4 regions of the Shewanella sp. MTB7 genome follow, and region 1 is predicted to be linked to each of the others. Evidence: predicted binding sites of a transcription regulator. Region 1 holds the regulator's gene; each other region holds the start of a gene.
The links. Region 1 encodes LexA, which represses DNA repair genes until DNA is damaged. Its sites were predicted from a motif close to TACTGTATNNNNATACAGTA; they were not measured.
Positions count from the first base shown of each region.

Region 2: a site for LexA is predicted at 3,124-3,143, ahead of HWQ47_RS13675 (LexA family protein). Genes of this name have one in related genera too.
Region 3: a site for LexA is predicted at 2,871-2,890, ahead of dinG (ATP-dependent DNA helicase DinG). Genes of this name have one in related genera too.
Region 4: a site for LexA is predicted at 1,865-1,884, ahead of HWQ47_RS10220 (DNA topoisomerase III). Genes of this name have one in related genera too.

Region 1 covers NZ_CP085636.1:345,785-350,058, forward strand. The annotation lists gene coxB (cytochrome c oxidase subunit II) at 1-518, opposite strand, end outside; gene HWQ47_RS01530 (cell division inhibitor SulA) at 952-1,464, opposite strand; gene lexA (transcriptional repressor LexA) at 1,461-2,069, opposite strand; gene plsB (glycerol-3-phosphate 1-O-acyltransferase PlsB) at 2,533-4,274, shown strand, end outside.
Region 2 covers NZ_CP085636.1:3,202,138-3,206,411, reverse strand. The annotation lists gene HWQ47_RS13690 (efflux RND transporter periplasmic adaptor subunit) at 1-490, opposite strand, end outside; gene HWQ47_RS13685 (cation transporter) at 942-1,316, shown strand; gene HWQ47_RS28090 (DUF4113 domain-containing protein) at 1,317-1,901, opposite strand; gene HWQ47_RS28085 (Y-family DNA polymerase) at 1,843-2,589, opposite strand; gene HWQ47_RS13675 (LexA family protein) at 2,691-3,104, opposite strand; gene HWQ47_RS13670 (manganese-dependent inorganic pyrophosphatase) at 3,287-4,207, shown strand.
Region 3 covers NZ_CP085636.1:3,972,173-3,976,446, forward strand. The annotation lists gene HWQ47_RS17200 (LysR family transcriptional regulator) at 1-403, opposite strand, end outside; gene HWQ47_RS17205 (beta-ketoacyl-ACP reductase) at 708-1,442, shown strand; gene HWQ47_RS17210 (acetyl-CoA C-acetyltransferase) at 1,528-2,754, shown strand; gene dinG (ATP-dependent DNA helicase DinG) at 2,913-4,274, shown strand, end outside.
Region 4 covers NZ_CP085636.1:2,399,217-2,403,490, reverse strand. The annotation lists gene HWQ47_RS10220 (DNA topoisomerase III) at 1-1,848, opposite strand, end outside; gene HWQ47_RS10215 (hypothetical protein) at 2,006-2,272, shown strand; gene HWQ47_RS10210 (HD-GYP domain-containing protein) at 2,358-3,473, opposite strand; gene HWQ47_RS10205 (response regulator) at 3,641-4,274, shown strand, end outside.

The sequences.
Region 1 (4,274 bases):
TTGATGGGCAGCACTAAAGGCTTGTCGACTTCAAGGAGGTAATTTACTCCCTTAGCTTCCGTTCCTTCAATCTGTGCTCTTGGAGTCGAGAGTAAACTGTAAAATTCAATATCTTGATCGAAATAGCTGTAATGCCATTTCCATTGGGATCCGGTGACCTTAATTGTTATATCGGCATCGGAGGAGTCTTCCATGGCAATCAATGTTTTAGTAGCAGGGATAGCCATTAAAATGAGGATGATGAAAGGTATAATTGTCCACGCTATTTCGACTTTTGTACTTTCATGAAAATTGGAGGCAATCGCTCCCTTGGATTTTCTGTGGTTGATCATGGAGTAGATCATGACACCAAAAACCAGGAACCCGATGGCGCAGCAGATATATAGGATAATCATGTGGAGGTTATAAACCTGACCACTGATATCGGTGACCCCTTGAGTCATATTCAAGGGCATCTCTGATGCCAACATGGATGGCGTAAACAGCAACGCCAAAAAACAATACAACACTTTCTTCACTAGACTTCTCCTCTGTCAAAATATAAGACAAAGAAGAGTCACACAGTAAGTCTCTGCTCTATGCAAACTCTTCAAGTTCCCAACAAAGCAACGATGACTTCAAAGTACATTAGTGGTTTTACTTTTTTATTGTAAAAAGTAAGCAGTCTTGTTGTTTGCTGCCAGGATAACCACATTTGTACCAACTACTGGCTATATCTGATCCGATTTCATCTAGGCAAAACAATGCAGTTATATCACTGTGAATTGATTTACTTTGCAGACGACTAAATCGTTTGGATATAACAAATTATCGTTGTTATATCTCTAACCTACTTGGTGTTGAAATATTGATCAAGATCACTTTTTCTTTATTTTAAAAATAATTCGATACAAAAAAGCCCCAATAAGGGGCTTGAAGTCAGTTTATTAGCTTATTATTTATTGGCTGTATTTAGTGAACAGAGCCGAACAAACTTGGTTTTATAGTGGAATCGAGTACGTGGTTATGCGCTTCTATTTGCAAACCGGCATTAGCATCTTCAATCACAATACCTAAAGCTCTGGCACTTTTAGCAACAATTTGCAGGCGGCGACTATCACGTGCATCTAAAGATTGAGTCCAACACAGTACTGCACTTGATGTGCCGCTTGTTAGTGCTTTTTCCATCGCCCAGAGTGTTTCGACTTCATCTTTGGCATGGACGAGTAGGACTCGGTTCATCCTAACTCCTGCTTCTGCTAACACCTGTTTGTAACCAATATTTGGTGGGCTGATTAACACGATCCACTGTCCTTGGAGACTTAATGTGGCAAGTTGAGCACTTACCTGTCGTAACTCATCGCGTCCATGGGTGTGGGTTGCCACCGTCGAAATAGTGCTTGATCGTAACTGATTCGAATACTGATTTTCGTGATCTAACCATAGTCCAGGGTGTCTAGGACCGTTACCGATTAATCTATTCATTGCCAACCTCCGTTGCGGATAACACCGACTGCCAATCCTTCGATATTTAGGCTTTGGTTAGTGAGATCAACGACTATCGGTTTATAATCTTCATTTTCAGCGTGAAGATAAACAGTGTTGCCCTTTTTCTCGAAACGTTTAACGGTGACATCATCTTCAACTCGAGCAACAACGATTTGACCGTTTCTTGCCTGAGTAGATTTGTGAACGGCAAGAAGATCGCCTTCTAGGATACCGATGTTTTTCATGCTATCACCACGTACCCTAAGTAGAAAGTCAGCACTGGGGTGGAACATGTTTGGATCAACTTGGTAGTGCTGCTCTACATGCTCTTGGGCTAAAATAGGCTCACCAGCGGCGACTTGCCCTATCAAAGGTAGACCGGGTTCTTCTACCTGAGTTAACCTGATACCACGAGATGTGCCAGGAATAATCTCAATACAGCCTTTCTTAGCTAAGGCCTTTAGATGTTCCTCTGCGGCGTTGGCGCTTTTAAAACCCAAACGTTTGGCAATCTCTGCACGGGTAGGAGGCATACCTGTCTCGGCAATATTGCACTTAATTAGTTCAAGAATTTCAGCTTGTCGTGGTGTCAATGGTCTCATGGGTGATCCTGTCTTTCTATACAGTAACTGTCAGTATATACAGTATCTTGTGCAGTGCAAGTATTAACCACATTTTATCTATTTTTCTCTTTCTTTTTACTCTTTATTTAGGCTGATGCAACAACGAAGTGGGCTTGCGCAAAGCTTTCGTTGATGGGTTACTATTGTAATCTAGAGTGCACTTTATTCTGCGTTATTGATTTTGCCAAGGGAACAACCATTACCAACAATCAATATCTTGCCTAAAGCACATTAAGTTCTCACTGAATCCTGCATTTCTAAGTAGCTTGGGTATATTCAGGGACTGCTGTATGAAAGCCGTGAAGTCATCAATCATCAATATGGAACTCATATATACATAACTTCAGTTGGCACTCAGATATAGGGCTAGCTAATTTTGGTGGAATTATTCAATATCTGGTACTCTATGCAGTTATTAAATAAAACACATTGCATAAGAATAATGTCCAAACAAGACTCTCTTTGGTTTAAATCACTACGCTGGCTTCAGAAAAAGTTGGTGCACACTATTGTCGTGCCTCATGAACCTTTTAAAGATCTTAATTTAGATCCTGAAAAGCCCTTGGTTTACGTTATGAAAACTGAATCTCTAAGTGATATCGCTGCGCTCAGTGAGATCACCGGTGAGTTAGGTTTGCCTAGTCCTTATGATCCGCTTGTGGTTGAGGGGGAATCGACTCCAAGAGTCGTTTGCTTAGAAGGGGCTAAGCCTCTAATGGGTAAAAGGAAGAGTAACGAATTCTTTATGAGCAGTTTTATGGGTCTATTAAAGGCGCATAAAAATAGCCCAGATCTGGATATACAACTCGTACCAGTGAGTCTTTATTGGGGAAGAACGCCGGGTAAAGAAGATGACACCATGAAAGCCGCGGTGCTTGAACGTGAAAATCCAACCTGGTTGCGTAAATGCTTGATGATCTTATTTTTAGGTCGACATAACTTTGTACAGTTTTCTAACTCTGTGTCGATCCGTTATATGGCCGATGAACATGGCACAGACAAACGTATTGCTCAAAAACTTGCGCGGGTAGCACGAGTGCATTTTAGTCGTCAGCGTAAAGTGATGACAGGCCCGGTTTTACCTAAGAGGCAAGCACTTTTTCATGCCTTGATTAACTCTGACACCTTAAAGAAAGCGATCCAAGAGGAAGCTGCCAGCAAGAAGATCTCCGAAGTTGAAGCTAGATCAAAAGCGATGGAGTATCTTGATGAAATAGCGGCGGACTATTCAGACAGTCTAGTGCGTATTGCAGAACGTTTTCTAACCTGGTTATGGAATAAGCTGTATAAAGGGATCAATATCAAAGGTGCTGAGCAGATCAGGCAGTTGCACCATGATGGTCATGAAATCATCTATGTTCCTTGTCACCGTAGCCATATGGATTACCTGCTGCTCTCTTATATTCTCTATTATCAAGGTATGGTGCCGCCGCACATCGCTGCCGGTATTAACCTAAATTTCTGGCCTGCAGGTCCTATGTTCCGTCGAGGTGGTGCATTCTTCATTCGTCGTAGTTTTAGGGGGAACAAGTTGTATACCGCTGTTTTCCGTGAATATTTGGATCAACTATTTACAAAAGGCTATTCGGTTGAGTACTTCACCGAAGGTGGTCGTTCTCGCACTGGACGCCTACTTGCTCCTAAGACCGGGATGATCGCTATGACACTGAATAGTGTGCTGCGCGGTATGGAACGCCCTGTAACACTTGTGCCAGTCTATCTTGGTTATGATCATGTGATGGAAGTGGCAACCTACCATAAAGAGTTAAGTGGTAAGAAGAAAAAGAAAGAGTCTGTTTGGCAGCTTGTTGGGGCTTTACGCAAGCTGGGTAATTTTGGCCAAGGCTATGTCAACTTTGGCAAACCGATCACATTACATAACTTTCTCAATGAACAGGTTCCTGGTTGGCGTGAAGAGATCGCTAACGATCCTGAGCAGAGACCAACTTGGTTGACACCAGTGGTGAACACGCTTGCGAATCAAGTGATGACCAATATTAACGATGCAGCAGCAGTGAGTTCAGTGACCCTGACCAGCTTAGTTTTGTTAGCCTCTGAGCAGAATGCTTTAGAAAGAACTCAGCTTGAAAAGCAACTGGATCTGTATCTTAAATTGCTAAAAGACCTACCATACACTTCATATACTTCAGTTGTTGAAGGTGATGGTAAGCAGCTAGTTACACA
Region 2 (4,274 bases), 2.9 Mb from region 1:
TGAGTTTAGCAATTTCATGGGCCAATTGTGGTTTACGTAGGCTTAACTCTGTCGGTACGCCATCTTTAATGCGCTTCCACTCCTCTTCAGCGACTTTACCAAAGGCTCTCTCCTGAACTAAGGCCGCGCGGGCTGATGCTAAACTGGCCTCTGCATCGATAAGATCTGCGTCATAATCACTGGGATCGATTTTTGCTAGAATATCGCCTTTTTTTACGAATCCACCACGAACAAAGGTATTTGATAAGAATACAATCTCACCATAGACTTGAGAAACCAGCTCAGTTTCATATTTGGCTTTGACGACACCATATGAACCGACGGAGAAGATCATGGGCTTCATTTCAATCTTTTTTATTGCAACGAGTGGCGTATTATCAACTTCAGCTTTCTCTTCTGGTGGTTTTTTCATTACAGAAAGAGCTGCGAATCCACCTAGCCCTACAAGTAATACGGCAATAGGGAGAATTATTTGTTTTTTGGTAGCCACACACACTTCCTCTTGTTGAATCTAGGATTTTATAATTATGGTAAATTTATTAGGTACAATAAATGTCTTAGTTTTATTTGGCTAAAGAGTTTCCTTTTAGTTATGTTAAATGATCTGAGTGAATGTTACCCACTCATTGTGTAAAAATATATGTCGCTTACTTCATAAAATAGATTCAGAAAACTAACAGGTGACTATTTGATACATAGGTATTTTTTATTTTATGAGTGCAGAAAGTGGGTTTAAAAGGAATATGTTAATGTCATGGATTCACTTACCCATATCTCGTGTTATTGATCTGTGTCAATACGCACCTATTTGGGTGTGGCTTTGTGTTCTTTATGTGAATGATTGCTGGCATTATGAAGGTAGAGACAAGCGTTTGCTTCTGTTCAATTTGAATTGATAGCAGCTAAACAACATGAGTGATAGCCGACGATTAAGGATAAAAATGAATGATTTAGAGCATAGGCCCGGTGTTAAAGAGATTAATTTAGTCAACAGACATTTAAAGTTGCAAGGTGTTACAGAAGAGAATAAAGAAGCCATTATCACAAAGATTGACACCTTAATAGGTATTGAGAGTGTCTCTTTTGATGAACTGACGGCGACACTGAATATGGCTTATGATGCCACCCATTGCGATTTAAAGGGGATAGAAACTCTGTTGCAAGCCCATGGCGCAGATACGTCTGATGGTCTGTGGACTAAAATAAAAGAGGGGTATTACAAGTTTGTCGACCAGAACATTAAAGATAATGATGAGCATGAGCCCCATTGCTGTAATGCTATGCCCAAGGCATTGCCGGGGAGTCGAAAACGTTAGTCAATTGCATTGAATTTTAGGCAGATCATTCCAGCAGGTGGTGTACTGAGGGCTCAGGTATTGACGCTTCATACTCCACTTAGGACTGATCCCTTGTGCGGCCATAAATAAGGAGTCAGAGCCGTATCTTTGATTTACAGCATCGTATACTTTCATCAAGGCAGGGTTTGTGTGAGGCTCAAATAGATCATGCTGTCGCTGTGTCTCATTGACTAAGTCGATGAGTCCAATTCCAATCTTGTAATAATGCACTCCTAGACGAAATTTCTCTGCGGCAACTCGATTAACCACTCGAGTGATGTCTCCCGTGTTATTGGTGGGATAGGCGAAACGTTGAGTGTGTTTAAATCCGCTTGGATGAGCATCGAAAGGGGAGTTTGAGGCAAAAATAGTCAGCACTGAACATAACGTTCCTTGGGCTCTTGCTTTGCTGGTGGCAATCCCCACGTGTTTACTTAAGGCTTGCTGTAGCGAGTCTAGATCTGTGATCCTATTACCCACACTGCGGGTTGAGAAGATCTGCTGTTTATCGGCACGGACTTGATCCCACCCTTTGCAGCTCCCACCCTTTGCAGCTCTCACCATTGAGCTCTCGAATTGTTCGCTCTACTTCAATATTAAACTTTTTTCTAGCAATGGCAGATTTCATCTGTGACAATGCATAAGCTGTTTTAATTCCCATAATATCTAGTCGCTTAGCAAGACGACGTCCAATACCCCATACCTCAACTGGCATCATCTTAAGTAAGATCTCTTTTCTTTGGTTACTATTATCGATCACACATACGCCGTGATACCCCTGATGTTTTTTAGCGGCATGGTTGGCAACCTTAGCTAATGTGAGTGTGGATCCCATTCCTACGCAGACGGGCAAGCGAGTCTCTTTCCACACGGTACGTCTCAGTTTATGTCCATGCTTGATTAAACAGGGAATAGCGGGATAACAATGCTCAAATGAAAGGAAGGACTCATCGATACTGTAAATATGTTGCTCAGGAGCAAATCTGCCTATGACCTCCATCATACTGGCAGAGAGGGAGGCATATAATTCATAGTTGGAACTAAGGGCGATAATACCTAACTGTTCACATTGAGTCTTTATCTTAAAATAGGGTTCAAATTTAGGAATACCTGATTCGAGGGCCAAACGGTTAGCCGACACAATCATGCCATCATTGTTGGAGAGCACAATAATGGGACGTCCTCTCCATTCTGGCCGAAATACTTGTTCTGCGCTGCAATAAAAGGCGTTAGCATCAACGAGTGCAAACATAGTGAGATATTCGCTTAACGGAGAAATAGAGAGAAATAAAAAGGAGTAGCCAGTGGTGGAAGTGATGTAGCATCAATATTTTTAATGGGAATTCTCATCATTTAACGCCTACATTTTGTTAGTAAGTGACTTGGGCGGTGACAGCGTACAGACCTAACTACAACACCTTCAATGGTAAATTGATCGTACTCATGGATGGTGACTGCTTGATGGTCTTCATTGGCTGATAGCAATAGTCTTCTTTTGATATCAATAATTTTGCAGACAAAACACCCGTTATAATTTGCAACAATGACATCTTGATCCATCATAGTGATATGCCTGTCCACAATCAAAATATCACCATCAAAAATCCCTACGTTTTGCATCGAACTGCCACTAGCTTGGGCAATAAAGGTTGCACTTGGATGTTCTATTAGCAGTTCGTCTAAACTTAAACCGAGTTGCTTATAGTCCGCTGCAGGACTTTCGAAGCCGGTGAGCCCGGCGCAGGCTGAGATAGAGATCAATTTCATGAGTAGTATTTCTATCAGTTACTGTATAAGTATACAGTTGTAGTGTAGCAGTAATCTTTATACTGGCAATCTTTTTCAATTATCTAGGTCAAATAGAGTCCCAAGTGATGACTTAGTTTAGTTAATCGTTTTTCAAATCAAATGAATTTGGTAGAATAAGGGGAATAATAGGAGAGTTATCAATGTCAGTTTATGTTGTGGGCCATAAGATCCCAGATTCAGATTCAATTTGTGGTGCAATTGCACTTGCTTACCTGAGAAATCAGATCGGTGAGGCATCGACTGCGGCTCGTTTAGGTGAACTATCGCCTGAAACAGCGTTTATTTTAGGAAAATTTGGCTTCGAAGCGCCAGAGTTTAAAACAAGCTATGCCGGTGAAGAGGTGTTTATTGTCGATCACTCTGAGTTAACTCAAGCACCGGATGATATTGCCGAAGCAACGATAGTCGGTATTGTTGATCACCATAAATTGGGTGACTTGACCACATCGACGCCACTTGAGTGTTGGATCCGCCCTGTTGGCTGTAGTAATACCATTATCAAAATGATGTATGACTTTCACAATGTGGCCATCCCTAAAGATATCGCTGGCATTATGATGTGTGCGATCTTAAGTGACACAGTGATCTTCAAATCTCCAACTTGTACCACTGCCGATATCAAGTGTGTTGAAGCTTTGGCTGATATAGCAGGTATCGAAGACTTTAAAGAACTTGGCATGGACATGTTCAAGGTTAAGTCTGCTGTTGAAGGCACACCAGCTCGCGATCTTGTTATGCGTGACTTTAAAGATTTCAACATGAATGGCAATAAAATAGGTATAGGTCAACTTGAAGTGATCGACCTGTCTGTATTTGATGAAATCAAAGCCGAACTTGCAGCTGATATCATTGCATTAAAAGCCGAAGGCGGGCACCACAGTGTCATTTTACTGCTCACAGATATCATGAAAGAGGGTTCGGAGCTATTGGTCATCACCGATGATGCAGACCTAATTGAACGTGCTTATGGCGTAGTATGTGAGAATGACAGAGTGTGGCTTGACGGTGTATTGAGCCGTAAAAAGCAGATCGTGCCTCAGTTGCAAGATGCGCTAGCGTAAATTTAAACGCTAAAACTTAAATGTTAATAGGAAGGCCGAAACAGTACTGTTTCGGCCTTTTTTGTTT
Region 3 (4,274 bases), 2.7 Mb from region 1:
CCCCGATATGATCCATCTCATAAGCGGTTTCAACAATCTTAAATGAGACATAGGGATATTCACACAGATACTCACCCACAACTTTACTGAGAAATTTATTGGCAAATAGAGGGGTACTGGCAATACGAATAACTCCTCTATCATCATTGCCTAAGTTCTGGATCTCAGTAAGAATGTCATCAATCTCGGTATTTACATGACAAAAGCGATCAAACAGACGCTCACCTGCTTGTGTCGGAACCACTTTACGAGTTGAGCGCTTTAGCAAGCTCACCCCCATATTATCCTCTAACTCAATAATCCAACGACTACCTGCTGAAGCAGAAATACCATACTGCTTGGCTGCATCACTAAAAGATCCTGTTCTAACTACATGCAAAAAATAGACAATTTTATCTAGCATAGAGACTTCACTGTTGATGAATGTTGGGGTCAATCACAAATTAACCGTTTGAAATACATGCTGAACAAGTGAAGCTTAATGCCGATAGCATCACTTATAAAGCCATATCGTAAGCATAACCCCACAATTACCAAACACTATCCCATATAAATTGTAGAGAAATGTTTTTTATCCCTATTTTGCAATAGTGTTTTGTTCCATTAACGCTAAACATTCAATGATCCTGCGCCTAAAATAGTTTCAAATCTAAGCAAATATCGCTTCTTAGTAGACATTTGCTCACTCTCAAAATGGTGGAATAATTATGCTAAATAACAAGATCTGTATTGTCACTGGTGGCGCACAAGGTATTGGCCGCTGTATCGTAGAAACTTTCGCTAAACAAGGTGCGCTTAAGGTTTACGCTTGTGACATGAACCTTGAAGCGATGCGTGACCTTGAAACTTTATACAGTAATGTATCAGCCAAGCAACTTAACGTCTGTGATCGCAACGGTATTCAAGCGCTAATCGAAACACTAAAAGCTGAACATGGCAAAATTGATGTATTGGTCAATAATGCAGGCATTACCCGTGACAACTTGCTCAACAAAATGAGTGAGGATGACTGGGATATGGTCATCAACGTTAACCTTAAAGGTGTGTTCAATATGACACAAGCTGTGGCGCCGTTAATGATTGAAAATGGTACTGGTTCAATCATTACTATGTCTTCTGTTGTTGGTACTGACGGTAATATCGGACAGACAAACTATGCAGCCACTAAAGGCGGTGTGATCACCATGACCAAAGGTTGGGCTAAAGAGTTTTCCCGTAAGGGCGCACAAGTACGCGCAAACTGTGTGGCTCCTGGATTTATCGAAACACCTATGACCATTGAGCTGCCAGAAAAAGTACTCAATTTTATGAAAAGTAAAACACCACTTGGACGTATGGGCAAGCCTGAAGATATTGCAAATGGTGTACTTTTCCTTGCGAGTGACAGTGCCAGTTTCATCACTGGTCAGACACTAAAAATTGATGGAGGTCTTGTAATATAACTGAATAACATTCAATAACGTGTTGCTCGAGCATCGATTATTAAGCGTTACTCTAGTGTCAAAATAACTCAGTTTAGGAAAAAGTATGAAAAAAGTATTTATTGTAGGTGCTAAGCGAACGGCGCTTGGTAGTTTTGGCGGAACACTTGCTTCAGTCCCTGCTCACCAACTTGGTGGGGAAGCCATTAAAGCAGCATTGGCACAGTCTCAAGTTTTACCAGAGTATCTTGATGAAGTGATTGTCGGTAACGTACTCAGTGCAGGTCAAGGAATGGGACCTGGTAGACAAGCGTCTCGCTATGCGGGAGTTCCTGATACAATTCCGGCTTATACCCTCAATATGATCTGCGGCAGCGGTATGAAAGTGGTTATCGAAGCTGCGACAAAGATTAAAGCTGGAGATGCTGATCTTATTGTTGCTGCGGGTATGGAGAACATGTCTAGTGCTCCCTATCTACTAAGTAGCAATAATCGCTTCGGTAGCAAGATGGGCAATCAAGAGCTTACCGACTCGATGATAAACGATGGTCTCACTGACGTCTTTAATCAGTATCACATGGGTGTTACTGCTGAAAATATCGCTAGCAAGTATGAGATCACTCGCGAGCAACAAGATGAATTTGCACTTCGCAGTCAGCAACGAGCATGTGCAGCAATTGAATCAGGCCGCTTCAAAGATGAGATAGTCCCAATTGAAGTGACACAGCGCAGAAAAACCTTCACCTTTGATACCGACGAATACCCAAGAGCAGATGCCACCATTGAGAGCTTAGCCAAGCTAAGACCCGCTTTCAAAAAAGAGGGCTCGGTGACAGCTGGCAATTCGTCAGGGATCAATGATGGTGGGGTAGCATTCGTTATTGCCTCAGAAGAAGCGGTTAAAAAATACAACTTGCAGCCACTGGCTGAAATTACTAGCTATGGTCAAGGTGGGTTAGATCCAGCCTTTATGGGACTCGGTCCAGTACCCGCGATAAAGCAGGCGCTATCACGCGCGGATATGAAACTTAATCAGATTGAGTTATTCGAACTAAACGAAGCCTTTGCAGCTCAAGCTATTGGAGTGATGCACGCTCTGAGTGAAGAGCATAACACTGAGCTATCTTGGTTTGATGATAAAACAAACCTCAATGGTGGAGCCATTGCACTTGGCCATCCTCTAGGCGCTTCTGGTGGTAGAGTATTGACAACCTTACTCTATGAACTTCAAAAGCAGGAGTTCACCTATGGACTGGCCTCTCTATGTATTGGCGGCGGCATGGGAACAGCAATCATTATTAAACGAGTCCTAAACAAGCTTGATAAATCATAATTTGCCCACACAAGTGCTATTAAAATGGAAAAAGGCTCAAGTTGAGCCTTTTTTATTATTTAGTATTTCATCACTATCGAACTTGATAAACACGATTACCTTTACCTCTACATATTAACTGTTATTATATACAGCATTATTTTCTTGCTTGTATATTCATGCTATCCGCAGACGTTAAAACACAGATCCGTTCAATATATAAAGATATTGCTGCAGCCTTACCAAACTTTCGTTCTAGACGTGAGCAAAACTATATCGTCGCCGAAATATCAAAAACACTGGCAGGCGAATACGACAAGCAAAGAAGAATCATCGTCGTAGAAGCTGGCACCGGAATTGGTAAGTCATTAGCCTATTTATTGGGCGCGATACCTTTAGCGCTTGCCAATAAGAAAAAGGTCTGCATAGCCACGGCAACGGTTGCGCTACAGGAACAGTTGCTGCACAAAGATCTGCCCTTTTTCCTTGCACAATCTGAGTTGAATTTTACTTTTGGTTTAGTCAAAGGTCGTCAAAGGTATGTCTGCCTTTCAAAGCTGCAGATGCTGATAGGCGCCGACGATGGCACCCAGATGGCGATGTGGCAAACAAAACCAGACACGAGTCAAATAGCACAATTACAAGCTTTGTTTAAGCAATACCATGAAGGTAAGTGGAACGGTGAACGTGACACCTTAACAGAACAACTCCCTGACCACATTTGGCAACAAATCGCCTGTGATAAGCACAGTTGTCATAAACAGCTCGCCAGTCATAGAAACTGTCCTTTCCATAAAGCCCGTGAAGATATCGACACCTGGGATGTGCTTATTGCCAACCACAGTTTGCTTTTTGCCGATCTTGAGTTGGGTGGAGGAGTGATACTGCCAGATCCTGAGGATCTCTATTATATCATCGATGAAGCCCATCACTTGCCCCAAGTCGCTAGGGACTTCTCCAGTGCTCAATCAACGTTGAGAGGGGCTATCGACTGGCTGGAAAAAATAGACAAGACCAGTAGCAAACTACAGTCTCAAATAAAGAGTAATCACATTATTGCGCCAGTACAGACGATGCATGATCACATCACTGATTTAACGGGTCAATTGAACCTTATCGCACACTACTGTGATACTCAAACTGCGCGATTCGATAATCCAGAAAACCGTTTCCGCTTTGAGCACGGCAAACTACCTGATGGGCTATTAAGCCAAGCTGAAAACCTCGCCACAACATCAAACAAAGCACTAAAACAGTTTAATAAGATGCAAACCTTATTGGCTGAAGCGATAAAAGATGGTGAAATTCCCAAGCACCAAGCTGAACAGCTTTTATCAGAAACAGGCTTTATGTTACAACGACTTGAAAACCTGCAAAAGCTGTGGAAGATGATGGCCAAGGTTGATAATGCTAAGGGTGCACCTATGGCCCGCTGGATAGAGTTACTCACAGGAAAACAACTAGATTACCTGTTCAATGCATCTCCTATTGAAGTTGGTTTTATGCTTGAAAAGCTGCTTTGGGAGAAAGCCGCTGGCGTC
Region 4 (4,274 bases), 2.1 Mb from region 1:
TGCTGATAATGTTTCGAGTAAGGGAGTCATGAAATTTAAATATTTGGCTTCTTTACGACTGATGGCATCTAGATTACTCTCCCATAACGCCGTCATATCGGGAGTTGTGGCACTCAAAGGGAGGCTATTGATTAAGCCCTTACCTACATCAGTCGCAATAATCAACTTGCCAGTTCTAACCAAATAATTTCGCTTAAACAAGAGTTCAATAATTCCCGCTCTTGTCGCCTCAGTTCCTAAGCCATCAGTATCTCTTAAAATTTTCCTAACCTCCGGATCCGTAACATAACGGTTAATTCCTGTCATAGCACTGAGCAGTGTTGCATCGTTAAAGTGCTTAGGAGCCTGAGTTTGCTTCTCAACTAACTCACCTTGACCTGAATGCAACTGTTGGCCCTTCACAAGTAATGGTAACTGTTGCAGTGTTTCTGAATCATCATTCCCATCATTGGAAGCCGTTAATTTTGCTTCTTGCTGTGACTCCTGTCGAGAGAAAAGCTGTTTCCACCCTAATGCTTTTTCCTGTTTCGCTTTAGTTTTGAACTTGCCACCAGCGATCTCAATTTCAACCTGAGTTTCATGATAGAGATAAGGGGCATAAAACTGGCTAAGATATTGGCGGGCGATCTGCAAGTAAATCTGTCTCTCCCTCTGACTTAACCCTGCCAAATTCGCCGTTTTTTCTGTTGGGATAATAGCGTGATGAGCATCAACTTTCTTATCGTTCCACGCCTTAGACTTCATCTTTAAATCGGGCTGATCGGGTCCAATAACTAGCTCACTAGCTCCATTTAATACTGCCTTAACGACAGAAGGCGCCATGGCGAACTGCTCTGCTGGCAAATAACGGCTATCGGATCTTGGATAAGTGATCAGCTTATGCTTTTCATAGAGCGACTGACAGGTATCAAGCACCTCTTTTGCACTCATACTAAAACGCTTAGCACCATCAATCTGCAATGACGATAAATTATAAGGCAGAGGCGGATTCTGTTTCTTATCTTTACTTTCAAGACCAATCACCCAAGCCACTTGCTCAGTGATCCGGCCCACTACGTTCTGTGCTAACCCTTTAAATACAACTCTTCCCTCTTCATCCATATAGGCCTGACATGCGTCACTTGGTTGCCACTTCGCCTTAAAGTGCTCACTTTTATCAGTACTAAGGTTTGCCAATACTTCATAGAAAGGTTTAGAGACAAAGTTTGCTATCTCTTCATCTCGACGAACTACTAACCCAAGCAGCGGGGTTTGCACACGACCCACAGACAATACCCCTTGATAACCCACTTTACGTCCTTGAATCGTGTACGCTCGCGTCATATTAAGTCCATAGAGCCAATCAGCTCTTGAGCGAGCTAAAGCAGATGTCGATAAGGGGATAAATTCTCGGTTACTGCGCATTTGACCTAGGGCTCGTTTCACCGCCTGTGGATTCAAGTCACTGATCAATAAGCGTTGAGTCTGATGTAATTTATCTCCTTTCACACCAAAATGTGCAATCACCTCGTCAACCAAAAGCTGTCCCTCACGATCGGGATCCCCTGCATTAACTAGCTGTGATGCTTGTTTGACTAACCCTTTTAATATTGTGAGTTGTGAACGGGTTTTGGGCTTAGCTTTCATCTTCCAATTTTGCGGAATAATAGGCAGATGTTCAAACTTCCAAGATTTAAATTCAGGATCATAGGCGTCTGGTTCGGCTTGTTCAAGAAGGTGACCAATACACCAGGAAACACAATCTCCATTAGCAGCAATAATATACCCGTCCCCTTTTTTATGAGGTTTAGGTAAAACGTCGGCAATGGCTCGACCAAGGGAGGGTTTTTCTGCGATATAGAGGATCATAAGATGAAACACCGAACACTGTATAAATTACCAGTAACTTTAGCGCAAACTTGCAGTAGCTGCAATAATCAGAAACATTTAATGTAAATTCATTTGAGAATCATTCTCATTTAAATGTATTATCTCTGTCATCGAAATAGATAAATTGAGGACTCTCATGTTAGCAATCAAACCAACGTCAAGCAGTAGCCTAGACCAGTTACTGCTCTATCATTTTCTGTTCGTCACGGCAATCGCCTTACTTATTTTACCTTTGATAATAGAGGATAAAATATTTGAGCTTATGTTACTGCTCACTTTGCAGATCACGTTAACTTGCATCAGTACTTTAATAGGATTAAGCATGGGCCACAGACTGAACCGAGGGGCGATGACCCTACTATTTGCTATTTGGATGTTAGTCTGGTGCGTGAATTTGGCTTGATGGCATAAAGCTTATTCCCGATGCAATCGGTATAAATGAATATGCTTTTACCTGATTCAAAAAGGAGTGGATTCACGATATGGCTCTAATCATCATCTTTGTATTTAGATGCTATATTAAAGAAATCAGCTTCAACCTCTAAAAAAGCATCAATCAATTCAGGATCAAAATGATTTCCCCTACCCTCTTTTATAATATCTAAAGCGGTTTCATGAGTCATGGCATCTTTATAAACTCGTTTACTAATAAGGGCATCATACACATCGGCTATCGCCATCATACGGGCACTCAAAGGGATATCTTCTCCAACTAAGCCATCTGGATAACCAGAACCATCCCACTTCTCATGGTGATGGTGAGCGATGTCCTTGGCGATATGTAAAAAGGTATCTGATTGTTCCATATGCTTTTCTGCCGTCTCTAGAGACTTAAATCCTAGATAAGCATGAGTTTTCATCACCTCAAACTCCTCTCGAGTCAATTTACCTGGTTTCAACAAAATATTGTCTGTGATCCCAACTTTACCGATATCGTGTAAAGGAGCAGAGGTAAATAGCCGTTCAATATAAGTGGAAGTCATTATCTCACTATACTTCTCCTTCGTACCGAGCTGGGTCGCAAGTAACTTCATGTATATTTGTGTTCGTTTAATATGAAAACCAGTATCAGGATCCCTAGTCTCTGCCAAATTAGCCATCGCTGTGATGGTTACATTTTGAATATTAACCACTTCCTGTGTACGTCGCTCGACTTCTATTTCAAGAAAAGCGTTCTGATTTTTCAGGAAATCTTTGGATGCTTTTATCTGCAGATGAGTTTTAACACGCGCCAATAGTAAAGGCGGGCTAATGGGTTTACTCAGGTAGTCGGCAGCTCCCAGATCAAAGCCCATGGTTTCATCATTAATACTGGTTTTTGCCGTCAAAAAAATAATGGGGATGTCGCTGAGGCCAGCGTCTCCTTTAACTCGTCGACAAACTTCATAACCATCCATAACAGGCATCATCACATCTAATAGTATGATATCGATGCCACCTTTACTGATTATATTCAAGGCAATAGCACCATTTACAGCGGCTTTGACATGATACACATCCTTTAAAAGCTCATGCAGTAGCGTCAGGTTATCGGGGGTATCGTCAACAATTAATACTGTTTGCTTACTTATCTCAGTAGAAAATTCGCTACTTATTAAAGTCATTTCGGTTCCATTGGACAATTAAACAAGCCTATTTAAATTATAAGTCTAAAATAAATATTGTACCGAAAAAAAAGTGTGTCATTTTTTTACTCTTTACTTAACAGCAAAGCAAAGTCGTTAAACAAGAAAATAGTGACACCCGCTAAGTTACACAGGAGTTTAGGTTAATGCCTTTAACGAAAGTTCATCTCAGTTATACATCCAGAGCTTTACTTTTACTGATGACTGTCAGCCTATTCATCTGCATAGTCCTGACGTTTTATAATCAGAAGAACAGAGAGAATCTCATCGAAGATTTCACCCGTTTAAATACCACCAATGATCTACTTCATGATCTAAGAATGAGTACCAATCAACAAACGGCATTTGCCAAACTTTACGCCCTAACAGGCAATGAACGTTGGTATTATCTGTTCGAACAAATAATGGCAAGCCGCAATGGCACATCCGCTTTACCCAACGGGACTTCACTGACCTACTGGGAAAAAATTCTAGACCCTGAATTTGAACTGATTGAATTAGAGAACGTAGCCTCAAATGATAGCTTCCCCATAATAGATAAGATGAACAAAATTGGGGTACGGGATTACGAATTAACCCAACTGAGTCTAGCATTGCAAAAAGCCAACGAACTCGCAGCGACTGAACGTCGAGCCCTTAAACGGTTTACCGACAATCCCAATGCCAGTTCCTATGTCATGACACAATTATTAGGGGTTCAGTACCTAAGTGACAGCTCTAAAGTCATTACAATGATAGGCCTTGCTAGCCGAGCACTAAACGAACGTGTTCGCGCAGATC